Regions from separate parts of the Glaesserella parasuis genome, predicted to be linked through region 1. Evidence: riboswitches for the same ligand, from Rfam matches in the RefSeq annotation. Region 1 holds a riboswitch; the other holds the start of a gene.
The links. Region 1 has a riboswitch for thiamine pyrophosphate ahead of thiB (thiamine ABC transporter substrate binding subunit). Riboswitches for the same ligand answer to the same signal wherever they lie in the genome.
Positions count from the first base shown of each region.

Region 2: another riboswitch for thiamine pyrophosphate. It lies ahead of thiM (hydroxyethylthiazole kinase); the one in region 1 lies ahead of thiB (thiamine ABC transporter substrate binding subunit).

Region 1 covers NZ_CP071487.1:570,526-586,536, reverse strand. The annotation lists gene J1G47_RS03035 (phosphatidate cytidylyltransferase) at 1-99, opposite strand, end outside; gene uppS (polyprenyl diphosphate synthase) at 117-809, opposite strand; gene gloB (hydroxyacylglutathione hydrolase) at 942-1,649, opposite strand; gene nagK (N-acetylglucosamine kinase) at 1,816-2,730, opposite strand; gene J1G47_RS03015 (phosphatase PAP2 family protein) at 2,733-3,455, opposite strand; gene J1G47_RS03010 (isochorismate synthase) at 3,747-5,021, opposite strand; gene J1G47_RS03005 (pyridoxal phosphate-dependent aminotransferase) at 5,167-6,384, shown strand; gene rarD (EamA family transporter RarD) at 6,578-7,459, shown strand; gene rarD (EamA family transporter RarD) at 7,459-8,325, shown strand; gene priA (primosomal protein N') at 8,325-10,538, shown strand; gene thiB (thiamine ABC transporter substrate binding subunit) at 10,578-11,558, opposite strand; TPP riboswitch at 11,609-11,705, opposite strand; gene J1G47_RS02980 (PhoH family protein) at 11,797-12,864, shown strand; gene J1G47_RS02975 (zinc ribbon domain-containing protein) at 13,163-13,393, opposite strand; gene menH (2-succinyl-6-hydroxy-2,4-cyclohexadiene-1-carboxylate synthase) at 13,402-14,169, opposite strand; gene menD (2-succinyl-5-enolpyruvyl-6-hydroxy-3-cyclohexene-1-carboxylic-acid synthase) at 14,169-15,878, opposite strand; gene hslU (HslU--HslV peptidase ATPase subunit) at 16,010-16,011, opposite strand, start outside.
Region 2 covers NZ_CP071488.1:3,739-19,749, reverse strand. The annotation lists gene J1G47_RS11630 (hypothetical protein) at 1-25, opposite strand, end outside; gene J1G47_RS11625 (ATP-binding protein) at 351-1,646, shown strand; gene J1G47_RS11620 (site-specific DNA-methyltransferase) at 1,834-3,756, shown strand; gene J1G47_RS11615 (type III restriction-modification system endonuclease) at 3,760-6,675, shown strand; gene J1G47_RS11610 (LysR family transcriptional regulator) at 6,678-7,550, shown strand; gene J1G47_RS11605 (DsbA family protein) at 7,611-8,225, opposite strand; partial or broken gene J1G47_RS11600 (aminotransferase-like domain-containing protein) at 8,334-9,720, shown strand; gene J1G47_RS11995 (HipA domain-containing protein) at 9,724-10,176, opposite strand; gene J1G47_RS11990 (HipA N-terminal domain-containing protein) at 10,112-10,603, opposite strand; gene J1G47_RS11590 (helix-turn-helix domain-containing protein) at 10,597-10,836, opposite strand; gene J1G47_RS11585 (alpha/beta hydrolase) at 10,983-11,810, opposite strand; gene tldD (metalloprotease TldD) at 11,941-13,386, shown strand; gene J1G47_RS11575 (ISAs1 family transposase) at 13,573-14,670, opposite strand; TPP riboswitch at 14,812-14,904, shown strand; gene thiM (hydroxyethylthiazole kinase) at 15,073-15,882, shown strand; gene thiD (bifunctional hydroxymethylpyrimidine kinase/phosphomethylpyrimidine kinase) at 15,893-16,011, shown strand, end outside.

The sequences.
Region 1 (16,011 bases):
GGATAAGCCAATCGTAAAAGCTAAGGGTGAAAACCAAAACAATGCAACCACTGCTAAAATAATCATCACGATTGCCGAAAGAATGCGTTCTTTAAGCATTGAATTTTCCTTATAGATTAACAACCACCAAAACGGCGATCACGTTGTTGATAAGCAATAACGGCATCTGTAAATGCCTTTTCATCAAAATCTGGCCATAAAACCGGACTAAATACTAACTCGGCATAAGCAATTTGCCATAATAAAAAATTGCTAATTCGCTGTTCTCCACTAGTACGAATTAATAAATCGACCTGTGGTTGATCCTTAGTAGATAAATTGTGCTGGAAATAATCAGTTGTAATATCTTCGATAGGTATGACATTATTTTTTACTTGATGTGCAATACGTTTGGTTGCTTGGACTATATCCCATTGTCCACCATAGTTTGCAGCAATGTTTAAAGTCAATGCAGTGTTTTTATTTGTCAGTTGTTCAGCCAGTTCAATTTTTTCTTGCAGTGCTTCACTAAAAGCAGTTTTATCACCAATAATTTTTAAGCGAATATTATTGCTGTGTAGTTTTTTTATATTTAAATCCAATGTTTCTATAAATAGTGTCATTAATGCGGCAACTTCCAACTTCGGTCTAGACCAATTCTCACTGCTAAATGCGTATAGCGTTAATACCTTAATTCCTTGCGTTAAGGCAAAATTAACAGCTGAATGAACAGCTTTTACCCCTTTTCTGTGACCAAATACTCGTAATTTCCCTCGTTGCTTAGCCCAACGTCCATTACCATCCATAATAATCGCCACATGCTGAGGCATATTTTGAAGATCTATATTCACAGCAACTTACCTATTTGAACAATAAACATGAAAACGTTTTTAACTATATCATATGATGAGAGATAGGGGAAATTAAGAATGATGTGCTAGATAGGATTTAGCTTATATGTATTAAAAATTATCTTTTTTCTGCCTTAATATAATAAATTCATCTAAAGTCACCGCTTGCATAAATGGATTAATCTGTTTTTCAACACCAATCGTACTCGGTAGCGTTGGTTTATGTTGTGAACGCAAAATATCCGCTCGCTCTTGATGTTCCATTAAACTACAGCTTGTTGCCATTACCGCTTCGGCAAATTTCAAATTGCTTTGAGTATATTCGTGACCAGCATAGACTTTCACAAAATCAGGCAAGGCTTTAAAACGTTGTAGGGCATCAAACTGAGCTTGGTAATCCCCTGTAAACACTCTCCCACAACCGCCTGAAAATAACGCATCACCACAAAAGAGATATTCATTATCAACCAAATAGCTAATATGTTGCGCCGTATGCCCTGCACTCTCAATCACTCGCACCTTTAACCCTAACAGTTCAAACTGTTGCTCAGGGTAAACAATCTGATTGGCAAATTGGCTCACTTCTTCTGAGCCATAAATAAGCATATCGGGAAATTGTGCCACTAAACCAGCCACGCCATCAGTATGATCGTGATGATTATGGGTAAGCAAAATAGCGGTGGGATTAAGCTGATGTTTTGCAAGAAAAGCGAATACAGCTTGAGCCTCTGCTGGATCGACAATAATCGCTTGGCACTCTTTTTGTAAAATCCAAATGTAATTATCAGAAAGGGCTGGAATTGGGGTGATTTGAAGCATATTTATTTTCCGTAGGTCGGGCATTTATGCCCGACATTGCCGTGTTTTATGAAAAATTGTTGGGCATAAATGCCTGCTTTGCCATATTTTATGAAAAATTGTCGGGTATAAATGCCTAACTTTGCGGTATTTTATAAATGATTGTCGGGCATAAATGCCCGACCTACTATTTCAAGAATAACGCTGCCGCCCCACGCACACCGCTTGAGTCACCGTGGATCGCTTTTTTAATCACTGGCACTTCCGTATTACGCAATAAATATTTTGGTAAGGCTTTTGGCAAGGCTTCATAAATATAATCAAAGTTAGACAAACCACCACCAAACACAATCATATCTGGATCAAGTACCGTAATATAATTTGCCACCGAAATTGCCATTAACTCAATGTATTTCTCAACAAACTCAACGGTTTTCTCATCTTTATCGTAAAAACGCTGAATAATGTTTTTTGCATCAACTTTTTCGCCGACTAAATCATTATAAAGCATCTCAAAACCACGTCCTGAGATATAGCTATCCAAACAAGCCGTATTACCGCAGCCACATTTATAAATTGGTGCCTTATCCCAACCAAGCAATTTCAACGCGTGGTAGTTAAGCTGAATATGCCCCACCTCGCCAGCCATACCGATTTGACCTGAGTGAGCTTTACCGTTCAACACAATACCGCCACCAAAACCTGTACCAATAATCAACCCTAACACCGTTGAATATTGCAGATTGCTTTCGTCCCACGCTTCCGATAAAGCCAAGCAGTTTGCATCGTTTTCAACACGCACTTCACGCCCTAAACGTGCTTCCAAATCTTGAATAATTTTATTGCCGTGAACCACCGCAATGTTGGCAATTTCCGCTAACCCAGTTTTATGATTAACAAAACCTGGTACACCAAGCCCCACAGTGCCGTGCTCGCCAAATTTTGCATCGGCATTACGCACTAAGGTTTCCACTGTTCTTAACCAATCCTCATAACTCGTTTGTGGGGTTGGCACTCGCTCGCTGTGTAACTTCTCTAATTTCTCATTAAAGGCAGCCAATTCAATTTTTGTACCGCCAATATCCAAACCGTAATAAACCATAGTTAGCCTCGCTTTTTAAATAATGTCCATTTTTCTAAGAGTGGGATTACCCATAAGAAGATGATCAAGTGGAAAACCCACGCAATCAAAGTACTGACAAACAGATCGATAGGATAATGCATTCCTAACCGCAAACGGCTGATCAACATCAAACCAGCCCACAAAATCACAAAAAATTGAGCAAAAATCACCGCTTGTCCACGAATACCAAACAGCAACCCTGCAAACATCAATAGCCAAGATACCCCAAAAATCGTATGCCCTGACGGGAAAGAGTAGCCCAGCTCATCTGCTTGATGTTCAATCACAAACTGATTTTCAGGTTGTACAAATTTCAATACCGCCGTTTCCTGCTCAGCTTTAGGTAAAGCATAAAATGCCTCAGTATCCGCCTGAAACATCTGTGTCACAAAAGGACGAGGCTCTTTAAAGACCGCTTTCGCCCCCTCTTTAATTGCCTGTGTTCCAACTACCGACGTTGCACAAATAAAGCCTACTAAAAACCACGAATAGCGAGAGCGAGCAAGCCACATCAGCCACAACATAAACAGCACGCAAGTGATTAACGCATAAGGCGTTGAACCCGTTTCCGTTAAAATAAACAACGCCCAATCGAAAACATTAACACCAAGATTAGTTTGCAAATTCCATTGCCACCCAATTAACCACGCTGTAGCTGGAATGAACAACATTAATAACGTCAAAAATGAAAGTTTCTTTACCATATTATAAATCCTATGCAATATTAAATTGTATTCCTTAAAAAACTACGTGATATACCTGTAAAATAAATAGAATGTTTCTGTAATATAATGAATAATTAGCACCTGCTTACTAAAAGGCAGAGTCCTACCACCCCTACTGATTGTTATGTGCTACCCCCCAATGGTTTCTTATTGCTGACTTCTAATTAAGCTCAACAGATATATCCTAGTCTGTTTATTCTAATTTCGACTACCACATTATGACTATTGTGAAGAAAATCTAAGGCGCAGAAGTAAAATATGAAAAAGAAATTACTCCATTAACCCTGCCATTGCCTGAGCTTTGCGGTCAATTTCTTGCCATTCTGATTGAGGATCAGATTTTTCGACAATTCCTGCCCCTGCGTAAAAGGTGATTTGATTAGCTTGAATAAGGGCTGAACGTAACATTACGCAAAACTCGGCTTGTTCAGGGGTGAAATAGCCTAATGCCCCTGCATACCAGCCCCGCTCAAAACATTCCTGTTGTTGAATAAACTGCTTCGCCTTAGGGCGTGGCAGTCCTGCGACGGCGGCGGTTGGGTGAATACGAGCAAGGCAATCTGCATCGCTGACCTGCTCTGTCAGTTGCGTTTGGATTTTTCGGCGTAAATGCTGCACGTTATGTAACCGCTTGATCTCTGCATCGCTGACTTGAATATCCGTCGCACAATCCGCCAGATGGCTACAAATATCATCTACTACCAGCCAATTTTCATAGATATTTTTTTGATCGTTGAGTAGCCATAGGGCATTTTGTTCCGTTTGAACAGGATCGTCCGTCACCGCCACTGTGCCTGCAAGGGCTTCGGTAAAAAATTGACGTTGCTGGCGTAAGTAGAGCCGTTCGGGTGTCGAGCCGATAAAGGCTTCCCCTTGTTTTTCCGACCATAAGAAATGATAACAGCCTAGATTTTTTTGTTGGCTGGCAAAAAGCAGAACGTAGGGGGAAATGTGGTGTGTAAAAGTTTTGATGGTCGCATTGGCTAACACCACTTTATTCATTTGCTGTTGTTGAATTTGTTCAATCGCTAATTCAATGTTGTGTTGCCAACGTGAAAAATCACAGGCAACTTTTGTGCTTAACAAGCTATTTTCAATGGGGTGAAGTTCGGCTGTCTGCTCAAACTGAGCTAACAAAGCGATACATTCCTTTTGTTCGCTTTCAAAATGGCGACCATCTAGATTTAACCAAGCGGTGATTTTCTTCTCATTTTTTACTAACAGTAAGCGTGGCAACACAAAATGGCATTGTCCTTCAAATTCTATTCCGCCGACGACCATTAAATCAGACTGTTTGCTAAATTGTTCTACATCGTCTAAATGCTCAAAGGTTTGTACCGCACCGACTGCCACTATCGTTTGTTCTGTATCTCGATTTTGCCAGTAGTAGTGGGGGAAAAGCGGTTGTGCTTTTAGCCAAGCTAGTAATTGTTGATTTTCAAGGTCTATTGCAATTTCTGCTTGCAACTGTACTAAGCCTTGTGCCACAGGCTTTTGTTGTAGTTGTTGATAAAGTTGTTGCTTTAACTGACTAAACACAGACATTGCAAAAAATCCTAAAAATCTCACCGCTTGACAAAAAGAAGTCTATTTTAGCCTATTTCCACTTTTTTTTCCTAACAAATCGGAGTACAGTAGAGTGATTTTTATAAATTAACAGATAATTAACCCTCTATTTTAGGGAGAAACAATGGAACGTTTTGCAAAAACCGATAAATTAGCTCACGTCCGCTACGATATTCGTGGGCCTATACATAAGGAAGCGACCCGTCTGGAAGAAGAAGGACATAAGATTTTAAAATTAAACATTGGTAACCCGGCCCCATTCGGTTTTGAAGCCCCTGCGGAAATTTTAGTTGATGTTATTCGTAACTTACCAACCGCTCAAGGCTATTGCGACTCTAAGGGTTTGTACTCTGCTCGTAAGGCGATTGTGCAATATTATCAATTAAAAGGTATGCGTGATTTAGATGTCGGTGATGTTTACATTGGTAACGGCGTATCTGAACTCATCACAATGTCAATGCAAGCCTTGTTAAATGATGGCGATGAGATTTTAATTCCGATGCCAGATTATCCACTTTGGACAGCGGCGACAACTCTTGCGGGCGGTAAAGCGGTTCATTACCTTTGCGATGAAGAAAATGAGTGGTTCCCAGATATTGAAGATATTAAATCGAAAATCACTCCAAGAACCAAAGCAATTTTGGTGATTAACCCGAATAACCCAACGGGAGCAGTGTATAGCCGTCAGTTATTATTGGATATTGTGGCGATTGCCCGTGGACATAACTTGATTATTTTCTCAGACGAAATTTACGAGAAAATTGTCTATGACGGTGCGGTACATCATCATCTTGCCCCTCTTGCCCCTGATCTTTTAACGGTGACTTATAATGGTTTGTCAAAGGCATACCGTGTCGCAGGTTTCCGTCAAGGTTGGATGGTGTTAAACGGCCCGAAAAATCAGGCAAAAGGCTTTATTGAAGGCTTAGATATGCTTGCGTCAATGCGTTTATGTGCCAACACCCCGATGCAACACGCTATTCAAACAGCGTTAGGCGGTTATCAAAGCATTAACGAATTTATCTTACCGGGTGGTCGTTTATTGGAACAACGTAATAAGGCTCACGAATTGCTCACCAAAATCCCTGGGATTAGCTGTGTGAAGCCAAAAGGGGCGATGTATATGTTCCCGAAAATTGATACGGAAATGTACGGTATCAAAGACGATCAAAAATTTGTTTACGATCTGCTTCAGCAGGAAAAAGTATTGTTGGTTCAAGGCTCAGGCTTTAACTGGCATAAACCAGACCACTTCCGTGTGGTGACATTGCCGTATGTTGATCAGCTGGAAGAAGCGATTGGACGATTAGCGAAGTTTTTGCAGAGTTATCGTCAGGATTAATTAAGCATTTCCATTTAAAATATATGGGACACACTGTGTGCGTCCAAAAATCTATTATGTAACATTGTAGGGACGCCACGCTTGGCGTCCGTCCGTGAACATAAATCGCACTTCGTCTTTGCAATGGACGCCAAGCGTGGCGTCCCTACTTTTATAACACAGATGTTCATATAGGTTATAGGTTCATTTTTTAATGATAAAAGGCATCACATTTTCCGTCACCGCCTCTATTTTATTCGGTGTACTCTATTATTTATCCACCCATTTAAAACCGCTTTCCGGTGAAGAAATCTACGGTTTTAGAATGTGGGTAAGCCTGCCTTTTGTGATTTCAGCACTCTTTATTTTCAAAAAAACCGACGAATTTAACCGCTATTTAAAACGCCTAAAACAGCACCCCCATTTAATTTTGGTATTACTAACAACCACTGCGGTCACAGGCTTGCAGATGTGGCTTTTCCTTTATGCCCCCAACAACGGCTATGCCATTGATGTCTCTATCGGTTATCTATTAATGCCGATTGCAATGGTGGCTGTTGGGCGGTTTTTATTTAATGAAACCTTATCTCTCTTAAAAATTATCTCCATTATTTCCGCGTCTGTTGGGGTATTCATTACATTAATTACCGCAGGTTCACTCTCTTGGGCAACTTTAATGGTATTAATCGGCTACCCTGTTTATTTCAGCTTGCGTAAACATTTTGATATGTCGCATTTATCCAGCTTTGTCTGCGAAATTATATTAATGTTGCCGATAGCCACTTATTTTATGCTCAATACCGATATGCAATTTGTCACCGAAAATAATCCGAATTTTTATTTTTGGTTAGTGTTATTAGGCATTGTCAGTGGTACGGCATTAATTGGCTATATAATGGCAAGTAGCCTTGTGCCGATTAATGTTTTGGGATTATTAAGCTATATTGAACCGCTTGCAATGCTAATTGTTGCTTTTATTATTGGCGAAGTGTTAGATCAATCTTCCTATATTTTAATGGCGTGTTTGATGCTGTCGATATGTCTATTAGTGCTTGATGGCATTATTACTATTCGTAAACAGCGTCGGAGGGAATAATGTTAAAAGGGATCTTATTTTCACTTTCTGCAAATATCTTATTCGGTGCTGGCTATTATTTTGCAGTTTTACTTCGCCCTTTAGAAAGCGATAGTATTTTTGGCTTTCGTATTGTGGTATTAATGCCATTTATTTTACTGGCGATCTTTTTATTTCATCAACAAAAAGCCTTTAAAGATTTATATTATAGAGTAAAACAGACACCTTGTCTTATTTTTATTCTTCTGCTCTTAGCATTAAATACAGCTATTCAGCTTTGGTTATTTCTTTGGGCACCGAATAATAATCAAGCTATTGAAGTTTCTATCGGTTATCTATTATTACCTATCGTTGCAGTTGCTTTAGGTAAACTAGTTTTTAAAGAGCATTTTACTTTATTAAAATGGCTTGCTTTATTTTTTGCAACTCTTGGCGTTACAATCAATATTGTTTTAACCGCAAGTATTTCGTGGGCAACTTTTGTGGCTGGCTTTGGCTACCCTATTTATATTGTATTACGTCGCTATTTTCATATTAATAATTTAGCTACTTTCTTTGTAGAATTATTATTGTTATTACCCTTTGCTATTTATTATATTGCTCAAGTTGATCAAGCCTCTATTTTAATGCAAAATGAATATCTCTATTTTTATCTAGCATTATTAGGGCTAGTGAATGGAATGGCATTTATTTTATATATCGCTTCGAGTAATTTACTGCCGATTAATGTGTTAGGATTACTTGGCTATGCCGAACCTTTGGTAATGTTATTTATTTCCTTTGCCATTGGTGAAGTATTAGAAGCAAAATCCTATATTTTAATGGCGTGTTTGGCGGTATCTATTATCTTATTAAGTGTTGATAGTTTTCGCAAAGTGAAACCCTGATGAACCTCATCCAAATTGCGCTACCCGTGCCGTTGGCACGTTATTTTGATTACCTACTTCCAACGCATTTTGAAAATGTGGTGAAAGGGGCTAGGGTCGTTGTGCCTTTTGGTCGCCAACGTAAAATCGGGATTGTGGTGGACTTTCCGACCACATCAGATATTCCCACCGAAAAACTGAAACCGATTGAGCAACTGTTAGATGAACAAGCTCTGTTTGACGCTGAAATGTGGCAACTTTTACAGTGGGCAAGCCGTTATTATCACGCCCCTTTCGGCGAAGTGCTACAAAGTGCTTTGCCTGTCAAACTACGACAAGGGGAAAGTAGTGAACGCACTGCTCCCGACTATTTTGTTGTCACGGAAAACGGCAGAAAAGCCCTAGCCAACGGCGTGGTTCAAAAGGCAAAAAAACAACAAGAGCTATTAAGCAAACTGGCGGAATTTGCAAATTTCTTTGAAAAACCGACCGCTTGTAGCCCTGCGGTATGGAAAGCTTTGTTTGAAAAAGGGTATCTGGAAAAGCTGGAAATCCCTTTTAACGTGCAAAGCTGGCAGGAAAAATTGGGCGAACAGCCGATTTGCAACAGCCAAAACCGTTTAACGTTGAATAAACAGCAAACCCTTGTCGTCAGCCGTTTGCATTATCAACAAGGCTTCGGGGCGTTTTTGCTCAATGGGGTCACAGGCTCAGGGAAAACGGAAGTCTATCTGCAAGTGATCGAAGAAGTGCTGAAACGGGGCGAACAAGTGTTGGTGCTTGTGCCTGAAATCGGGCTGACCCCCCAAACTATTCAGCGTTTCCAAGCTCGTTTTAATGTGGAAATTGACGCATTGCATTCCCATCTCAACGACACTCAACGGCTCAATGCGTGGCTTCGGGCAAAAAACGGCGAAAGTGCGATTGTGATCGGCACACGTTCCGCCTTGTTCACCCAGTTTCAGCAACTCGGCTTAATTATCATTGATGAAGAACACGATGGCTCATTCAAACAACAAGACGGCTGGCGTTATCACGCACGAGATCTGGCAGTGCTTCGGGCGAAAAATAACAACATTCCGATCATTCTCGGCTCGGCAACGCCTAGTTTTGAAAGTTTGCAAAATGTACAAAACGGTAAATTTATCGAACTTCAGCTTACTGCAAGGGCTGGTAATGCACATTTTTCCAAACAAACCTTAATTGATTTGAAAAAACAGCGGATTTATTCGGGCTTATCGGAAAAGTTGTTAGCAATGATGCAAGCTCACTTGGAAAAAGGCAATCAAGTGATGTTGTTTTTAAACCGACGGGGGTTTGCCCCTGTTTTACTTTGCCACGAATGTGGCTGGATTGCCGATTGCCCGTCCTGTGATAAGCCCTTTACCTATCACCAAAAACAGCGAGTATTGCGTTGCCATCACTGTGCTTCGCAAAAAGCCATTCCACGCCAGTGCGGACATTGTGGCTCAGTCAATTTGATTACCACTGGGATCGGCACAGAACAGCTGGAACAAGTGCTGGCACAGCGTTTTCCGCAGTACAGTATTACTCGCATTGATCGTGACAGCACCGCTCGTAAAGGCTCGTTGGAACAACACCTTGCCGAAATCCAAGCAGGCAAAAGCCAAATTTTGATCGGCACACAGATGTTAGCCAAAGGACACCATTTCCCGAATGTGACTTTAGTCGCCATCGTGAATGTGGATAGTAGCCTGTTTTCCACCGATTACCGTGCAGAAGAACGTTTGGCACAGCTTTATGTACAAGTGTCAGGGCGAGCAGGACGGGCGGAAAAGCAAGGAGAAGTGGTGTTACAAACGCATTACCCCGATCACCCGTTACTCACCAGCTTACTCAACGACGGCTACCTTGCCTTTGCCAGCCAAGCCTTAGCGATGCGAAAAATAATGAGCTTACCACCGTTTTCTTCACAAGTGCTTATTCGTGCAACGGGTAGAGATAGCGACAAAGTTGCAAATTTTCTGCAAGATTTGACCGCTTGTTTACACCAAATTATCAGCGAAAACGGCTGGCAAGGCTTTCAGTTACTTGGGCCTTTCAACGCCCCGATGGCAAAAAAAGCAGGACATTATCGCTGGCAGTTATTAATTCAACATTCGGCAAGAAGTGCGATCCAACAGTTGTTAGATCGTTTTGATGAGCAAAAAGAACAGTTCCTGCGAAACGATATTCGATTGACGGTGGATATTGATCCGCAGGAGTTGGGGTAGGTTATTGTGACCTTTGAGCTTATTTAGCCATTCTAAAAACTATTGGCTAACAGTATTTAACCAAGTATTTATCCAGCGCTTTATCTCACTGTTATCAGGAAGAGTGAAACTTATAGTTTGATAAGTTGGCAATGTGTTAAATAAAGGATCTGCCTTAGTAGTCACAACAGGCTTCATTACATTATAGTAAGAAATAATTCGTTGCGATTCTGGTTGTTGTAGGAAGCTTAGAAACTGTTGAGCTAATTTGAGTTGTCTGCTGCTCTTTGTGATTGCGGCTACTTCCACCTGCACTAAATGTCCTTCTGCAAAATCTGCCGCGACGTATTTATCCGTCTGTTCGTGCCATTGATGATATAGCGGAGATGTTGTATAACTCAACACCAAATCTGCTTCGTTTTTCAAAAATGCACCATAAGTTTCAGACCAGCCTTTTCCCACAGTGACGGTATGTTTGGCTAAATTCTGCCACGCTGATTCTGCCTGTTCGCCATAAACTTGATTTACCCAAAAGAGCAATCCTCGTCCAACGGTGCTAGTTCTAGGATCTTGATAAATCACTTTAAGATCTTGGCGTTCAACAAGTTCTTTTAAACTTTTTGGTGGATTACTGACTTTTTCTTTGTTGTAGATAAAAGCATATTCTCCAAAATCATAGGGTAAAAATATTTTGCTTCGCCATTCAAGCGGTAAGTTATTGGCATTGTTTTGCAGATTGTGTTCTACAAATAAGCCTGATTTTTCAGCTTCGGGCATTAAGAAATGATCGATACCTAACATTACATCGGCTTTAGTCTTATTTTTTTCCAAACGAATACGATTGAACATTGTTACCCCATCTTCAAAAGGCATAAATTTCAAATCGCATTGGCATTGTTTTTCAAATAGCGCTTCAAGTTTAGCAGCAGGCCCCCATTTTGAAGCAAAAGAATCATAGGTATAAACCGTGAGTGTTGGCTGTTGAGCAAAAGTGGTGGTTGCAACGGCTAACGCAGAAAGGGTGAAAAGATTGAATTTCATTGAATATTCCTTCTAAAAGTGAAAATAGAAGGATCTAAAACAGGCGGATATAGATTGTCTGTCTCAAATCCCTACGCTGATATTAGTCAGATCAGGTTCTATGGGTATTTCTCAGCCTTGCTATACAAAGCACCCCGATGAGAACAGAGGTATTCTACTATAATTTTGTGCTAAGATCACTTAAAATATGGCGAATTTTAAAAGTCGCTGAGAATCAGTACAAAATAGAGGAAATCCTTTGAACGAACTTATTTTCACTCTTGAGCCTCAAGACAATGCTCGTCTTCAATCGTTATGCGGTTCTTTTGACGAGCATCTTACCCTTATTGAAAAAAGTTTTAACCTTATTGTTGCGCGTAATGCATTTACCTTTACTATTCAAGCAGTTGAAGAAAATCATTATTCTGCAACATTATTAAAAAATTGTGCGAAATTAATTCAGCAACTTTACAACGAAACTGCTCCAATTAAAGGCAAAGTAAAAGAGCTAGATTTGGAAGATGTTCATTTAGCGATTCAAGAAAGCCGAATGTTGTTGCAAAATCAGTGGACAAGTTCGGCTCATGAAATTGCAATTAAAACAAAACGCGGCGTAATTAAACCACGTGGCGAACATCAACAAGCCTATTTACGTAATATTCTAAGTCACGATATTAGCTTTGGTATTGGGCCTGCAGGAACGGGAAAAACCTTTTTAGCTGTTGCTGCAGCAGTAGAGTCTCTTGAGCGCCAAGAGATTCGCCGTATTTTGCTCACTCGTCCCGCAGTGGAAGCTGGTGAGAAGCTCGGTTTTTTACCAGGGGATCTAGGGCAAAAAATCGAGCCTTATCTTCGACCACTTTACGATGCACTGTTTGAAATGTTAGGTTTCGAGAAGGCACAAAAGCTGATGGAGCGAAATGTGATCGAAATCGCACCGCTTGCATATATGCGTGGGCGAACACTGAATGATGCCTTTATTATTTTAGATGAAAGCCAAAATACAACCATTGAGCAGATGAAGATGTTTTTAACTCGTATTGGTTTCAATTCTAAAGCAGTCATTACGGGCGATATTACTCAAGTGGATTTACCGCGTAGCCAAAAATCTGGCTTAAAACACGCAATGGAAGTATTAAAAGAGGTTCCAGAGTTAAGTTTTAACTTTTTTGACAGTAAGGATATTGTTCGCCACCCTGTCGTTGCAAAAATTGTTCAAGCTTATGATGTATGGGAAGCAGAAGATGAGGCTAACCGAGAAAAAAAGAAATTAGAAAAATTAATAAAAGAGCAAGATAAAATCCTAGAACAAGCAGAAGAATTATAAATATACGTTATAAAGTATAACCATAATTTTAGGTGTAATAGACAAAACATTCTGAATTAAATATAGAAAAGACGACAAATCGTTTAGAGGGATTATTTAGTGAACTTAAGCGAAAATTAAATAATCACAATGAATTAACGAAAAAAGCGTAACATGTTGTTTATACAGGGTTTTTTAAATAAAAAGAGTTGCTAACATTTAGAGAAAATAAACATTAGCAACCATTTTGTCTACTATGCCTATTCTTGGGACAACAGTTTTATCTACTATCCTTTTTTATACTTACATCATCATTCATTTATACAGATAATAAACTCGCCAGCCCAATAACCAACACAAAAATACCTAACCAAATCAAGTGAAGTTTGACGCTTTTGCGGTTTATCTCTTGATTATGCAAACGACGCTGTTCTAGCTTTTGTTTATAAATTTCCAAATCAGCTTCATTGAACGAAAAGCCACAATGTGGGCAAGTAACGGCACTTTCACTGATTTTTTTACGGTATTCGGGGCAACGATGTAAAGCCATTGTAATTCCTACTTTGATATAAACTGAATAAGGTGTTTTACAAATGCACCTGGATTTTCATAATGGGTGTTATGTCCTGCATTTGCAATTTGATGATAGGGGAGCTGATGTTGTTCTGCCATTTGATGAAACTTACTATCCCGCTCTCCCATAATAAATAGCATTTTCCCGTGAAACTGATGACATTGCTCTGGGGAAAAATAGGATTGTTTTGCAAGGCTAGTGGCTTTGAGCATTTGAGCTAGTGCTTGCCCGTGATTATTTAGCCTTTTTTTGATGAAATCTGTCCGCTTGCTTTCGCTTAAATTGGCAAAGACAGGCTGTCGATACCAATCTTCTAAAACATTTGCAAGCGGTTCATTGCTTAGGCGATCTGCCCAGTGGCAATCATTTTGCCAACGTGCTTTTTTTTCTTCATCACTGCTTAAGCCGATATTTGCCCCTTCGAGTAGGATCCCTTTAAGATAAGGATTTTGGGTTGTGAGGGCGTAATCTAAAGCTAATCTACCGCCTAATGAATAGCCGACAAGATAGAAGGGCTGTTCAGCAAGATGTTGTTGCAAGATGTGGTGAAGCTGTTCTCTGGCTTGCTGAAAACTATGGCACGAGATAGCTTGGCTGTGACCGTGACCAGCAAGATCAAGGGTAAGCGGTCGGATTGCAATCTCATTTTGCAATAGCGAGAGGACGGGTTGCCAATCTTGTTGAGAACCAAGAAAACCGTGGAGAAAGACCACGGGTGTTCCTGAATGACTGTGCCAAGTTGTTGCTAACATTAGTCGATAGAAGCACGAGAGATCTGTTCAATCAAGGATTTATAAAGGCTACTACCTTCCTGATCATTCACCTTGATTTCCACAATAGTAACACCTCGACGAGCATAGGCTTGTTTAAGTTTTGTTCCCAAATCCGCCCAAGTATAAGGACGTAGATACTCTAAACCGAACATTGTCGCAATCTGTGAAAACTCAAGATTATGACTAAGACGATAGAATTTATCTTTCGCTTTTTGATCGACCGGAAGCATATCAAAAATTGCACCGCCATTATTGTTAATGACAAATAAAATGGTCGGCTGGCTAATCTGGCGTAAGAGTGATACGGAGTTCAAATCGTGCAAGGCGGAAATATCCCCAATCACTGCAACTGTCGGCTGTCCGCTACCTTTTACAATACCTGCAAGGGTTGCGATTAGCCCATCAATACCGCTTGCACCTCGATTGGTATAGATCGGGTAGCCTTCAGGCAATTTACACAAGGCATCAATTAAGCGGACAAATAAACTATTCCCAATAAATAAATTACCATTAGCTGGCAACACTCGTTCAATATGATGTGCTAGAGAGGCTTCATTGAGATTGCCACCCACCTGCTGTTCAATAAAGGTTTCACAGAATTGTGAAAGAGCCAAAGGTTCCAACAGCCACGGTTTTTGACGAAGTGGTGGGTGAACACGGGTAAAGTGGTGTGCTTTTGCTACAAAACGAGTTTGTTGATGAGCATAGGTATTAAGATAATCTGTCGTTTCCTCAACCAGCCAGAACTCGCCTTTAAAAGCCGATAAAAATTGATTAACTCGCTTGCTCACAATTTGTGAACCAAACTGAATAACAATGTCCGCCTGTAATAAACGTTGTTCTACTGTTTTGTTTGACAGCCAAATGTCTGCATAAGGTAGAGATGCATCAACCCCAGATTGCACATCGCTGATCAAACACCAGCCAAGCGTTTCCGCCCACAGTTTTAATCCCATTCCCTGCTCAAGCGGTAACTTACCTACTACAATTACCCCACGTTTGGTTCGCCAATAATCCCAATTTTCGTGCATCAACACATCTTGTTGGGTTGCTTGTTGATCGTACCATTTCACTTGAGGTTTATTCAGCCAACCTTGAATAGCGTGCAACCACGGATCTTGTCCAATGCTTTCCTCATCAGCTTCATAAAGAGGCTCTGCAAATGGCACATTAATATGGATAACACCACCTTTTTGAGCTTGTTTAGAACAGGCTTGCTCTACACGACCAACTAACCAGCTTGCACTATATTGCGAACTTGGTTTTGGTAAATTGAGATTTGCAATAGGATAATGACTAAAAATATGTTGCTGTTCAATCGCTTGATTGGCCCCACAGCCGATCAGCTCAAGGGGGCGATCTGCGGAAAGCACGATAAGTTTATGGTGTGTGATACTCGCCTCGATCACCGCAGGGTAAAGATTAGCGACCGCAGTTCCAGAAGTTACAATAATTGCAACGGGATCTTGCGTTGCTTTTGCAAGTCCTAGTGCAAAAAAGCCTAAACCACGCTCATCAAAATGGCTATGGCATTCAGCTTGACCTTGTTTTTGCAGATGTAATGCTTCAAGGGTTAAAGGCGTTGAGCGTGAACCTGGGGCAATACAAATATGTTTTACGCCGTAGCGGAGTAAAGCATTTAAAATAACTCGTGACCAAGAACGGTTAAAAGTGCTGATGTTTGTCATTATTCATCTCTTTGCAAATGGAATGTGAGTAGATAGATTGTAGCAAAATTTTGTAAAAAATTGAGAGAGTTTCACCGCTTGTAATGCATATTTTTGTAATTTTAATTTCCATTTGTACTGTAAGTATATAGTT
Region 2 (16,011 bases), on a different replicon from region 1:
AATGGTGTGCTTGATTGGCGTACAAGCCACGCCAAGCGAAGTCAATGCTAATGCCATTAGGCTGATTTTAAAAATTTTTTTCATGGATTTTCTCTGGGATTAAAATGGAATAAGCGTATTTTAGGTTATTGAGTTTGATGAATGAATAGCGAATTTTGGGAAGTTAATTTTCAAATTTGGAAATTAGGTTTTGACAGTCTAAAAATATCTATCCTGAAACTTTCCTTTTGAAAAGTGTTTTTAATAACCTTATTTTCATTTGAAAAAATGATATTTAACCTCAATCTTTCCTTTGAAAAAGTGTAAACCCTGCTGTAAAATAGCCTGAAATTGATAAAAAATAACCTATTATGCAACGAAAAATCCTTCAATCCCTACAAAACTGGAAACAAAATCTAAACCGCAAGCCTTTGATTATTCAGGGAGCAAGACAAGTTGGTAAAACTTGGGCGATGAAACACTTCGGCGAGCAATCGTTTGAGCAAGTTGCCTATATCAACTTTGATAATAACCCTAGAATGAAAACGCTATTTTCGGGCGATTACGACATCAATCGCTTGATTTTAGGTTTAAAAATTGAAAGCGGTGTGGATATTCAAGCCCACAATACGCTGATTATTTTTGATGAAGTGCAAGAAGTGCCACAAGCTTTGTCATCACTGAAATATTTTTATGAAAACGCCCCCGAGTTTTATATTGTGTCAGCGGGGTCGTTGTTGGGCATGTCTTTACATCATCAGGTGTCTTTTCCTGTGGGTAAGGTGGATTTTTTACCGCTTTATCCTATGGATTTTCATGAATTTTTGCTGGCGGTGGGCAAACAAGATTTAGTGGAATTATTAAATCTAAAAGATTGGTCGCTGATTTCGGCGATGAAAAGCCGTTATATTGAGCTACTTCGTCAATATTATTTTGTCGGCGGAATGCCGGAAGCGGTGAAAGTGTTTATAGAAACGCAAAATGTTGATGCCGTTCGCCAAGTGCAAAAAAATTTATTGATGGCGTACGAGCAGGATTTTTCTAAGCATATTCGTGATGGGCAAACGGTGCAAAAAGTGCGGTCAATTTGGCATGCCATTCCCGAACAACTTGCCAAAGAAAATAAGAAATTCATCTATGCCAATTTACAAAAAGGGGCTAGAAGCAAAGACTATGAAATCGCTTTGCAATGGCTAAAAGACAGCGGTTTGGTGCATAGCGTCCCACGCATTAAAAAACCGCATTTGCCTTTATCCGCTTATCAAGACAATGCGTTTAAATTGTATGGATTGGATATTGGTTTATTGTCAGCTCAAAGTCAGTTGGACGCCAGTGTGTTGCTAGACGGTAGTCGTATTTTTAGCGAATTTAAAGACGCATTGACCGAACAATATGTTTTGCAACAACTGATTGCCAATCAAGACAACCCTGTATTTTATTGGGCAACGGAAAAAGGCACGGCAGAAGTGGATTTTGTTGTACAACAAAAACAAGCGGTCATTCCCATTGAAGTGAAAGCCGAAGAGAATTTAAAAGCCAAAAGTTTGAAAGTCTATGTGGAGCAATTCCAGCCTGAACACGCTTTTCGTTTTTCAATGGCGGATTATCGGGAACAGGATTGGTTGGTGAATGTGCCGTTGTATGGGGTATTGCTATTTGGGGAATAGAATTAAAAAGCTAACCTGCTTCCTAATTAAAATGGAATAAGCGTATTTTAGGTTATTGAATTTGATAAATGAATGGCGAATTTTTGGAAGTTGGTTTTCATAAATGAAAACTAAAATCCCATGCTATGACATTTTTTCCCAAAAAAATGCTATAATAGCCCAAAATTTTAATGACAATGGTGATACAATGAGCCAATCTCTATTAGACTTACTCAAAGCCCACAATCCAGAACTTTTTGACAAAGAAGGCAATTTTAAATTTGCCGATTTTCGGACAGCCTTAGCCGAGGCGGATTCCACATTTTCCCAAGAAACTTACCGCCTTGATTGGCGTGGTAAATCCTACGCCAAAGCCCTTGTCTATGATGAAAACCGCACGCTTTTGTCTGCCAATCACTCCCACAACGCCAACAATTTAGATAGTCAAAATGTTCTGATTCAAGGCGATAATCTAGCCGTCCTGAAACATTTACGTGAAGCCTACCGCAAACAAATCAAAATGATATACATAGACCCGCCTTATAATACAGGCTCGGACGGTTTTGTCTATCAAGATGATAGGAAATACACGCCAGAGCAAATCGCCCAAATCACAGGCGAAAGCGAGGAGTATGCCGAATATATTCACGGCTTTATCAATGCAAAAGCATCCAGTCATAGTGCGTGGCTGACTTTTATGTATCCACGCCTAAAACTTGCCAGAGAACTCTTAAAAGACGATGGTGTGATTTTTATTTCTATTGATGATAATGAACAAGCCCAATTAAAATTACTTTGTGATGAAATTTTTGGGGAAGGGAATTTTGTTGCTTGCTTACCAACCGTTATGAATTTAAAAGGCAATAACGATGAATTCGCTTTTGCAGGTACGCATGAGTACACTTTAGTTTATTGCAAAGACAAAACAAGTACAACTTTTAATCAATTAAGTATTGATGAAGATGATTTGGAGGATTGGCAAGAAGATGAGCAAGGTTTTTATAAGCAAGGGGCAAATCTAAAAGCAACTGGCACAAATGCCCCAAGAGAAAAAAGACCTAATCTATTTTTCCCAATCTTTATTGATGATAATAATACTATTTTTGTCACTGATGATAATAATCCACCAACAGATTTTGTAGGTGAATTGATAACTTTACACCCAATTACTAACAATCAAGAAATGTCTTGGCGTTGGAGCAAAGAGAAGTTTAAAAATAGCATTAACGATGTTATCATTTCAAGAAATGGCAGTATTGGTATTTATAAAAAACAAAGACCTGCATTAGGGGATTTGCCATCCAAAAAACCAAAAACCATTTTTTATAAACCAGAGTACAGTAGTGGCAATGGTACAACTCAATTAAAGCAACTATTTGATGAAAAAGTATTTCCAAACCCAAAACCTTTGGAGTTGCTGGTGGATTTTATTCAGCTTGGTGTAAATGATAATGATTTGGTTTTGGATTTCTTTGCAGGGTCTGGCACCACCGCTCACGCCGTCATGCAATTAAATTCAGAAGACAATGGCAACCGTAAATTTATCTGCGTACAATTAGATGAACCAGTTAAGCCAAAATCCGAAGCCGAAAAAGCAGGATTTAACACCGTTTTTGAAATCACCAAAGCCCGTATTCAAAAAAGCATTGAAAAAATTAAAGCCGAAAATCCCGATTTTAATGGCAATTTAGGTTTTAAAGAATATAAAATCGTCCCAACGCCTGATAATTTTGGCACATTGGCGGATAATCCTGCACACGGCTTACAATTATTAGAAAATCTGCAATTAAGCGATACCGATTGCCAAAATATTCTCACCACTTGGTGCGTACAAGATGGTATGCCCTTGCACCATACACCAAAGCAGGTGGATTTGGGCGGTTATATCGCATATCGTTATGATACAGTACTGTATTTGCTTAATAAAGGTTTTGACACCAAGCATTTGGCAGTGATTTTACGCCGTTTGGACGATACCACTGATGAATTTAACATTGATAAAATCGTCATTTTAGAACCGCACTTTGACAGTAAAGCCAAGCGAGAACTTACCGAGGCAATCGGTCAATACAAACCCAGAAAGGGCAATAAATTGTATTTAGTTGTACGAAATCGTGCAGATAAGGGGTAAAAAATGGCTGGCTTTAATTTTGAAAACGACTTACCGCACCAATTATCCGCCATAGAAGACATTTTGCAAATGTTTGAATACGCCAAAATTTCTTATGCTCAAAATTTGGAAACACGATTAAAAAGTAATCCTGTTTTAGAATTAAACGAATCGCAAAAAAAGAGAAATTTAGCAGAAATTCAAACTCGCTCAAGTTTCGCCAAAAGCCTAAACAAAACAGGCAATACTTTATCCAATATTTTTGATATTGCGATGGAAACAGGCACGGGCAAAACTTATACCTACACAAGGGCAATGTTTTCTTTAAATCAATCTTTTGGGGTGAATAAATTTATTGTGCTTGTGCCAACGGTTGCGATTAAAGCAGGCACAAAAAACTTTTTGGAGTCTGCATCCGCCAGAAGTCGGTTTTTTGATGATTTTGGCAAACGCATTGAGCTTTATGAAGTCAATGCCAAAAAAGGCAATAAAAAAGACAAACAACAAGTCCCCGAAAATCTCATCAATTTTATCAATGCCAATGACCAAAACAGCATTCATATTTTGCTGATTAATATGGGTATGCTCAATTCAGAGACGATGAACATTGCCATTGACCAAGATATGTTTCAAGAGGCACACGGCTCATCATTTGAGGCGTTATCGGCGGTTAAACCGTTTTTGATTATTGATGAACCTCACCGTGTCAAAACCAGTGGCAAAACTTGGCAAAATGTTTTAAAACTCAATGCCCAATATATTGTGCGATTTGGGGCAACTTTTGATGGCTTTGAAAATTTAATTCATACGCTGACTTCGCTTGATGCCTTTGAGCAAAATTTGGTAAAAGGCGTGCATGCGTTTATTACCCAATTTGATGGGGCTGATGATATGCTCATCAAATTTATTGGGCAGACTGAAAGCAAAAGTGAAGCGGTTTTTGAAATCACTCACAGCCATAAAAAGACCCCAAAACGCTTAGAAATTGCCAAAAATGGCTCATTAGGCGTTATTCATGGCGAAATGTCGCATTTATTATTAAATGAATTTAATGGCAATACCGCCGTACTTTCTAATGGATTGGCTTTGCAAAAAGGCGAAATCATCTCACCTTATTCATTTAGTCAATCTTTGCAAGAACAAATGCTCTATCAAGCGGTAATTCGTCATTTTGATATTGAACGCACCCTATTAACCAGAACACCACGTATTAAACCGCTTTCTTTGATTTTTATTGATGATATTGCAGGTTATCGTGATGAACAAGGATTGCCCGATAGCTTAAAATCTCGTTTTGAGGCAATCGTTATCAATGAAGCTCAAAAAAGATTGGCAAATGAAACTAATGAATTTTATAAAGCCTATTTGCAAAAAACTTTGGCAGATATTAGTCAAACGCATGGCGGTTATTTTAGCGATGACAATAACAATAAAGATGAGTATATAGAAAAACAAATCAATGAAATCTTACATGAAAAAGAAAAACTCCTTGATTTGGATAATCCACGCCGTTTTATTTTTTCAAAATGGACATTGCGTGAGGGCTGGGATAATCCCAATGTATTTGTGATTTGTAAATTGCGTTCCAGTGGCTCTGAAACCAGTAAATTACAAGAGGTGGGGCGAGGACTTCGTTTGCCTGTCAATGAATTTATGCATCGTGAAAAAGGCGAGCAGTTTTATTTAAATTATTTTGTGGATTTCAGCGAAAAAGATTTTGTGGCGGATTTGATTAAAGACATTCGTGAAAAATCAGGCGAAAAAGTCATTATTCCTACAAAATTGACCGATGAACTTCTTGCCAAAATTATGCAATGTTATCCCAATGAAAGTAAACGCAAAATCATCAATCATTTGGCTGATGAGCATATTATTGATGATGATTTGAATTTATTAGAAAACGGCTGGAAACAATTACAACAGGCTTATCCAAAAGCCTTTGAATTTGAAAGTTCATTGAATAATAAAATTCAAACAGGCATTGGCAAAAAAGAAACGGTCTTGATTAGAAAAGACAAATACCACGCTTTAAAAACATTGTGGGAAACTTTAAATCGCCGTGTGGTGCTAAATTATCAAATTGATAATGAACAGAGTTTTTATTCCTTATTAAAGCAGTTTTTTGCCGTCGAGGTGATGGGTAAATTAGACAAAAGCTATACCACAATGCAAGCCCAAGAATTACAAGTTAATCCTGATGAAATGCTTATCAAATATGGCGGACGAGAAAAGCTGATAGAAAATACAGGCTATGTACTTAGCTATGGTGAATTTGCCAATGAATTGGCAATGAGTTTGAATGTTAGTTTAAAAAGTCTACATCAAGTTTTATTGGAATTAAATTGGACAGAGCATAAACATCAAACTCGCCACAATATTCGGCACATTCATAGTTTGTTTAGAAAATGGTTGTTGCAACATTTTTTATCCACACAAACCATTAGCTATACCGAAGTTAATAGCCAAGTTCACCCAACGGCATTTACTGATGAAAAAGGCAATGCCAAAGACAGCATATTGTCATCAGATATTGGGCGTTTGAATGAAACTGGTATCGTAGCGGACAATTATTTGTTTGAAACGCTGTTTTATGATTCGCCCCTTGAAAAAGAAAATATTCTATTAAATTTGGATTATGTTACCGTTTTTACCAAAATTCCCAAAAATACCATTGCCATTCCTGTGGCGGGAGGTGGGACTTATTCGCCTGATTTTGCCTATGTGCTTCATCACAAAGACGGCACTCAAACCTTAAATCTCGTGGTAGAAACCAAAGACGCTTATGAATTTGATTTACGTACTGATGAAAAAGAAAAAATCAAATACGCACAAATCTTATTTGATAAATTAAGTAGCGATACTGGCATTAAAGTAGAATTTAAAACGCAATTTAAGGGTAAGCATATTGAGCGGATTCTCGAAGAATTGAGAGAGGGGTAACAATGAACCTAAACGCCTTATCTCTATTTGTCTCTGTCGTCCAAGACGGAAGTCTCTCCAAAGCATCAGAACGGCTGAATGTGCCGATTGCCACCATTAGCCGTCAAATCACAGAATTGGAAAAGTCGCTCAATATTCAATTATTTGACCGCAAAAAATCAGGCGTTAAGCCGACAATGGCAGGGCAAAAACTTTATGAGCAAGTGTATCAAAACATCGATAATTTATTGCAAGTAGAAAAAGCATTCTCTGAACATCAAGAAATTAGCGGAACATTACGCATTTCCACCTTTACAGGATTGGAAGAAGTTTGGGCGTGGCTCGATGAATTTGGTGCAAAATATCCCAAAGTGAGCATTCATTGCCAAGTAACCGACCGAGTTTTGGATTTGGTGGAAGATAATATTGATTTTACGTTTCGGACTGGGGATTTGCATACGGATAATGCGGTGGCGCGTTTGGTGCTGACGGCAAAAGTCAAATGCGTGGCACACCCGCATTTATTGGCACAATACGGCACACCGACAACGCCTGATGATTTGGCACGTTTTCCTTGTGTCGGTTTTGCCAAAGCCGAGCAAAAAGAGTTGATAATTTCATTAGAAAATAAGGTGTTGAAATTGCCTTATGTGTTTGCGTCAAACGATGTGTATGCTATCGCTTATTTCATTCAACAAGGGCGTGGTGTTGGTTATCTATCTGAAAATATTGCCAATCGCTTGATTGAAGAATATGGCTTGGTGGAAGTATTGCGCGATTACCCGATGCAGACTTATCCTGTGCATTTGTTGTATTTGAAACATCGTTATCCGTCTTCGGTGATGCGTGCGTTTTTGGATTTTGTGGTGGAGAAAGTGGGGATTGTGGCTGGTTAAAAACAAGCGGTGGAATTTTGAAAGAAATTTGTAAAATCCCCTCAAAATCCCACCGCTCTTTTACAGTCCTTTCAAATAACTGTCTAACGATTGAACGTCCCCATACAACAACTGGCTTGGCACAATATGCAACCGTTCGTCTTTTTCTACAATCAACTGCGGTACGCCTTGCACGCCACAATTCTTGGCAAGTTGTTGCCCGAATTGAAGACGCTGTTCTAACGCTACTTTTGTCGATTGTTCGCTAAGCAACGGCACAGATTGGCTAAGATTGAGCTTATGCAACACCTGTTCAACCACCGTCAAATCTGCATTATCCAAACCGTCCACATAACGTGCTTTCTGCAACGCTACCAACACCGTAAGCTCTTTTTCAGGGGCAATTTGTTGCACCGCCGTTAAAGCCAGCAAACTGTTTGCCGAATTAAACTCGCCCTGCCCTTGCAATACGTTTTCCAAATACGCCTGACTAAACGGCTGATCGGTCAATTTTTCAATTCGTTGGTCGTTACTCCACGCATAGCGAGCAAAATCTGCGTCCATTTTCCGACCGCATTGGTAAAACAAACCTGTTGGCGTAAGTGTAAGCGGATAGATTTCATTGAGTTTTTGCAAGGTTGCCGATGCCCCGTAGCACCAACCGCAAAGGGGATCGAATAAGTAGTAGATTTTCATTTTGTTTTCCTATTTTCTGCACCATAAAAATCATTGAAGTGTGGTGCATTTAAGTTGGCAATCTGCAATACTACAAACTTAACCTTAACTTAATTACCCTTTTACCCAATGTACAAATACACCAAACTCACCCAGCACCTTAAACATTTAATTGAAACAGGCGAGTTGAAACCGCACGAGAAATTGCCGTCTTTGCGAGATCAGACAGCATTCGGGGCTGAGTTTGATGATGGTATTAAACGCCTATCAAGGGTTAGAGGCTCAGGGGATGATTTATTCGGTGCAAAAGAGCGGTTATTTTGTTGCACCTTTTTACCCGTCTTCTCGTCCGCACGCCAATAGTGAAATTAGGTTGAACAAACAAGTCGAGATTAATTCGTTGGTGTTTCGTTATCTGAAATCCATTACGGATATTGTGCCTTTGGGGTCGCCTTTTCCGAGCCACGATTATCTCAATCCACCCAAATTGCTACAAATTCTAAGCCAGCTTAGCCGTGATAGAACGCAGATTGAGCCACAGCCTGTGTTGTCGGGCAATGTGGACTTGCGTAAATTAATCGCACAACGTTACCGCTTGCAAGGTGTTCCTACGCAAGCCGATGATATTGTGATTACGTCTGGCTGTTTAGACGCTTTGAACCTTTCGCTACAAGCCTTAACGCAACAGGGCGATTATATTTTATTACAGCAGACGGTATTTTATGGGGTGTGGCAGATTGCGGAAAAGTTAGGTTTAAATGTCGTCACCCTGCCCGACCACCCAAGCGGTTTTGACCTTGTGGCGTTTGAGCAAGCCTTACAGCGTTATCCGATCAAGGTTTGTTGGTTTATGCTCAACTGCCACAATCCGCTTGGGTTTACCGTTAGCCCTGAAATCAAACAGCGGATTGGGGAATTGTTAGCTCAATATCAAGTGCATTTAATTGAAGACGATGTGTATCAAGAGCTTTATTATCGGGGTAAAAAGCCCTTGCCGATAAAGGCGTTTGATGCACAAAACTGGGTGTTGCATTGTTCTTCTTTTTCTAAAATTTTAGGGGCAAACTTCCGTATCTGCTGGGTTCACGCAGGGCAATTTGCCGATAAAATCCAACATTTGCAACTGATGAGTACCATTTCTGCTAACGCTTTAATTCAACAAGCCTTGGTAGAATTTATCTCTAATCACCACTACGAGAAACATCTGCGACATCTTCGCCGTCATTTAGAAAAAAACAAAAAGCAGTGTTTGGATTACCTACGTCAGCACTTGCCTGCAAGTTGTCCTATCGAACACCACAGCAGCTGCTATTTCCTTTGGATACACCTGCCCGAACATTTGGATAGTATGCGGATTTATCAACAGTTACTCGAAGAAAAAATCAGCATTAGCCCAAGCGAGCTTTTTACTTTGCTTACTTCGCAGCATAAAGGGATTAGGGTTAATTGTTCGTTTGCTTGGAGCCAAGGGATCGAACAGGCGTTAGGGGTTTTGGTGAGGGTATTAACAAAATAGCGGTTACTTCATAGAAACTTTTTGCACCTGTTTCATTATGCCCGTGAATATTTGATCCCGTACATTTTCATCTATCTGTTTGGGTAGTGTTGTTGCTACGCTATCAATGGTTTCTTGCACTGTATCGCAAATTTGCTCTATCACTTGTTTCATATCACTTGAGCTAAATCCGACAAACTTAGCTGTGGCATAGAAATGTTCAGCATAAATTTTACTCCAATGCCATTTTTTTCCTTTTTGCGTGCTACGCAAGCTCATTGCCATTTGTAATTCACTGTGATGCCAACCTTTTCCGCCTAACATTGGATAAGCAGAAATTACGTCATACACAGGGGATAAGTGATAACGCCCTTGTTTTTCAATGGCGAGAGAAAAGTTTTTAGCGTGTCCATCAATGGCTGCCAGTAGCCAAAACAGAAATTGAAATAGAAATTCTGAAGTCCTGATTATTATCAATCATACCAAGCGGGGCATTGTATTGATAACTTTGTAGAATTTTCGTCATTTCACTTTCGTCTAATTCTGTGGCTTGAATTATTCGATGATTAGGAATTTGTTCATCTTCCCCTAAAAGAGTAATAGCACCCGCAGCATCGCGACCAATTTTAGCAAGTAAGTCAAAAGGTTGTTGTGTTTCAGCATTAAATCTTGTCGCAATTCTTGCTCGAATTTGAGGATTATCGGGCAGTAAATTATCAAAGAAATTAATCACTTCTTTGCCTTGATATGTTGCTCTTTGCAAGGGCATAGAAAGGGAAATCGGGCGAGCTAATGGGGAATTTAGCCAACTTTCAGCATAGGTAAAATGGTGGGAACCCGATAAAGTGCGGTCAAAATACCCAACCATTTCGCCATTCATTAATACTCGTAATCGCATTACCATTCATCATTCCCCTCTGTTTTTTCAGGACGAGGTTGGATATGTAGTTCATAGCCTAAACCTGAAAGTAACTTAAATAATGTTTCAATAGTGGCTTTATCGGTTTTTTTCTCAAAGGTGGAAATCGTGGCTTGTCTTAAAGCTACTTGATTTGCTATTTGCATTTGAGAAAGCTTTTTTTGCTTACGAATATCGCGTAGGCTATTTCCAAGCATATCTGGTGTCGTGATTAACATATTTCTTCCAAATTTATTTTATACTAAGTGAAGTATAATTTATGAAATATACGCTGTAAAGTATAACTATGGTTTTATACTTTATAGCGTATATAGATAATCTGAAATGATGTATAGAAGTATTGGGTATTTATTCCAATAACTTTTTAATGATTCATCAATGAAAACCGTAAAAACTCGACAAAATGATCCGCCCAGTGCATTTCGTGGTGGATTTCATTTGCCATAATTTTTAGACGAATATTATCGAGAGGATGTCCCGTGCGGATTAGTGCTTGGTAATAATGCAGCGTACAGTCAATATAAGCCTGATTCATATTTGAAATAAAATGTGAATCCACTTCATCGCCTTCATTCGTTCCCACTTGAATAAACACTTTGCTTGAGCAGTTGAGTGGGTGTGTATGAATAAATTCCATAAAGGCAGGTTCACTAAACCACGAGGCAAGAGAAAATACGCCTAAATGCCCGAATACTTCAGGATATTCCGCTCCCATATAAGCAGTGATAATACCGCCCATTGAGCTACCTGCAAGTAGAGTATGATCACGATCACGTTTAGTTCGGTAATGTTGATCGATGAAAGGCTTAACCGTTTCAACCACCCAACGCCCGTACGCCATTCCATATCCTCCAGCATTTTGGGTTTCAGGGGTAGAGCCTGTGTCTGTTGGCCACGGACCATATTCATCAAGACGATCAGGGCCTGCATTGTCAATACCAACAATGATCATCTTTGGAAATTCTTTGTGATTTTTAATCGTCGGAATCACTTTCCAAGAATGTCCCGAATAAGACTCTTTGCTATAAAAAATATTTTGTCCGTCGTGCATATATAACACAGGATAATGCCCTGCTTCTTCACGATACCCTTTGGGTAAAAGCACACGGATTCGGCGTTGTTGGTTGAGATAAGGTACATTTAGATAATGCTCTCGCATTTCAAGGAAATAATATTGAAGAGGATCTAGCATTGTAAAACTTCTTGGATAAAACAGATAATCGGGCGAAGTATATCACAAATCATCTTTCCCCTAAAAATTTCCCTATCATTTGCAAAAATCCGTTAAAATCTAACCGCTTGTTATTATTTAGAGAAAACCAATGTTAAACCAAGTTTCAAACAGTTTGCTGTTACCTAGCGGACTTCAATTATCCGATCTGACGAAAGTGTTGGATCATTTTTCTAGCCGTCAAATCGACTATGCTGATCTCTATTTTCAATTTAGCCAAGATGAGAGTTGGTCGTTAGAAGATAGCATTATCAAAGAAGGCGGTTTTTATATCGACCGTGGTGTCGGCGTGCGTGCGGTGTCAGGGGAAAAAACGGGCTTTGCTTATGCCGATCAAATCTCGCTCAGCCAGCTTGAGCAGTGTGCAATGGCAGCTCGTAGTATTACGCAAGAAAGCGGTCGGTTGTTGGTAAAACCTTTCAAAGAAACGACCGCTATCAAACGTTATGCCTCGATCAATCCCCTTGATACCTTAAGCCGTGAGCAGAAAGTTGAACTATTACACTTAGTCGATAAAGTGGCGAGAGCTGAAGATCCCCGTGTCATTCAAGTGAACGCAAATCTGTCCGCCGTATATGAAGAAATGTTAGTGTCTGCAACGGACAGCACTTTAGCAGCGGATATTCGCCCGTTAGTGCGTTTATCTATTTCGGTATTAGTAGAACAGAACGGTAAACGTGAGCGAGGCAGTGCAGGGGCTGGTGGACGCTTTGGCTTGGAATGGTTCTTAGCACCACACTATACAGGCGACAGTCGTGCCGTCTATCTTGCTAAAGAAGCCGTACGACAAGCGGTTGTGAATTTAGGTGCGGTCGCTGCACCTGCTGGCTCAATGCCGATTGTGCTTGGGGCTGGCTGGCCAGGGATTTTACTGCACGAAGCGGTCGGACACGGTTTAGAAGGCGATTTTAACCGCAAAGAATCATCAATGTTCACAAACAGAATCGGCGAACTTGTGACATCACCACTTTGTACCATTGTCGATGACGGTACTGTGCCAAATATGCGAGGTTCGATTACCGTTGATGATGAAGGTGTACCTTCACAACGTAATGTATTGATTGAAAACGGGATTTTAAAAGGCTATATGCAAGATAAGCTCAATGCTCGTTTAATGGGCGTTGCCCCAACAGGTAACGGTCGCCGTGAGTCTTATGCCCACTTACCAATGCCCCGTATGACCAACACCTATATGACAGAAGGCAATCACGAGTTCGACGAAATGATTGAATCTGTGGACTTTGGTTTATACGCTCCCCATTTCAGCGGCGGACAAGTGGACATTACCTCAGGCAAATTCGTATTCTCAACGTCCGAAGCCTATTTAATCGAAAAAGGCAAAATCACCAAACCAGCCACAGGGGCAACCTTAATTGGCAGCGGTATCGAAGCAATGCAACAGGTGTCAATGGTTGGCAAAAAAATGGAACTGGATTTAGGTATAGGCACTTGTGGTAAAGAAGGGCAATCTGTACCTGTTGGCGTTGGGCAACCTACGGTGAAGTTGGATAAGATTACTGTGGGGGGAAGGGGTTAGATGTGCTTTATTTTTGCTTACTAGTTGAAATTATCACAGATTGAATTTATGGTATTTTTTTAGAATGATTCTAAAAATAGATGACAAGGTTATAGTGCAAAGTAATAACGTACTTGAAAATCCTTGTAACACTCAAAAAATAATAAGATTCACCAGGGCAACCGCATATGTTGTCCATTTTTCAACCTACACGCCGAGCAACAGCTCATCTCGAAATTCATCTGACCAACCAGCAGCGGTCAATTTCCCTTTCATACTCTGCTTTTTCGGGTGCAATCGAGCCAAGTTCAACGCTAATCGACGCAAAATTGCCAGATTTTCCGCACCCCATTCATCGGTCACAGCACATTCGTCTTCTTTATAGACCACATCTAGCACCCAATGGGCTTTGTTTTCCACTTCCCAATGCCCTCGCACACACTTCGCCAATATTTGAATATCAACATCCAAACTACTGATATAAAAGACTTTTTCTTGTGATTCTTTGCCATTATCTGACCGCTTGCGACACACCTCCAACACCGATTTTATCCCCTTCCATTCCTCCGCTTTGCTCAGCCAATCACTCACTTTCAGCTTACGGTAGTAACGCTCATCAATTCGACTACGTTCCGCATTTACCTCCTCATACGTCTCAAGCATTTCAGGGCAATCTCGGCTGATTTTGTGAAAATACACCTCCACTTCCGACTGAAATTGACGGTGATTTTTCTTCAACGGCATCACATAATCCCCTTTCTTTTCGATGATTTTCTCGGCAATTTTCTTCTGTGTATTCATCGCATCCACCGTTATAACGGCATTTTTTAAGCAAAAACTATCGATAATTTCCATCACTGCCTGCTGCTCATTTTGCTTACCCGAGGATTTTTTCTGCGATAAAATCAAACCACGAGACTGGCTCCACACCGTCACACTGTGCAAAGCACTTTGGGTTTCCGGATTGAAACTATGACGAAGTGTCTTGCCATCAATCGCAATCACCTCACGTCCTTGTTGTGTGCGTATCTCATTGATAAAATTAAGAAAAACCTCATTAAACGCTTGTGGCTCAATGCGTTTTATTACACGAGCGATAGTATCATCGACAGGAATGCCACACTCAAAAGGACGATATTTTCGCAACCAATCCAAATGTAATTCGCCAAAAAGTTTGATTTCAGTCCAGCTGTTTGCCCCCGAAATCACGGCACTGACGACGAGAAAAACGATGTCTAAAAAGTGGTGTTTTTGATTATAGGCTCGTGGGTCGGATAAATTTTCAAAAAAACGAAAAACGCTCATTTTACAACCTGATTTGATATGGATAATTAAGGTGTATTAGATCATAAATTTGAGAAAGATGCGATCTTGCCCTGTGAGATTGGGTGTTTTGCAAAGGTTTTGTGTTGATATTTTAGGTTAATCTATTTATACTGTAAAAAGACATTTAAGTCGGGGTGCTGCCAAAAGCGGCTGAGAAATACCCGTGAACCTGATACAGTTAATACTGGCGTAGGAAACTTATGAATATCATCTTATCTATCTCTTTGATGCACACGCAAGCTGCCTGAATATTAGGTAGCTTGCGTGTGTTTTTATTTTCTGGTTGTTTCTTATCTTGTTTAACTTTGTCATCAAAATCAACGGTATCTTCTCACATTTTCAGGCAGCCTGAACATAAACTTTCGCAGGAGAATATTTTTGATGAATCCAAAAATCATTTTTTTAGATGCTGTTCGTGAACATAATCCATTAATTCACAATATTACCAATTTGGTTTCAGCGCATTTTACTGCTAATGGCTTATTAGCATTGGGTGCCTCGCCCATGATGGCAGAAAGTCCTGATGAAATGGCAGAATTGGCTACCATCAGTAGTGCGGTGGTACTGAATTTAGGGACACCGTCTGACGAAAAAGTCTCGGCTATGTTGGCAGCGGGTATGGCAGCAAATCAAGCTGGCGTGCCTGTGGTGCTTGACCCTGTGGCTGTTGGTGCAAGCCATTTGCGTCAAAAAACAGTTGCGACATTAACCCAAAATATTCAATTTGCCGCTATTCGTGGTAATGCTGGCGAATTGGCATATTTGGCTGATGTTCAATGGGCTAGCAAAGGGGTAGATGCGGGGCAAGGTTCGGGGAATTTAGCTGAAATCGCTCAAAAAGTCGCTCAAAAATTTAACACCATCGCTGTTTTGAGTGGTGAACATGATTTTGTTGCCAATCATGACCGTGTGATGAAACTGTCTAATGGTGTGGCATTGTTTCCCAAAGTAACGGCTACGGGGTGTTTATTGAGTGCAATTGTGGGTGCTTTTTTGGCGGTTGCGCCGCGTGAATTGGCCTTTCAGGCAGCCTGCGAAGCGTGTACGGTGTATGCCATCGCTGGCGAATTGGCAGCCGTAGGTTTACAAGCCACGCAGTCAGGCACATTTGCAGTGCGTTTATTAGACGCATTAGCAGCGATTGATGCCACTCAAACCGAACAGTTAATGAAAGCAGAATGGATTATCTAGGAGAAAAACCATGACTATACCCCAAGTTTTAACCATTGCAGGCTCGGATAGTGGCGGTGGCGCAGGTATTCAAGCAGATTTAAAAACCTTTCAAATGCGCGGTGCATTTGGTACTAGTGTGGTAACAGC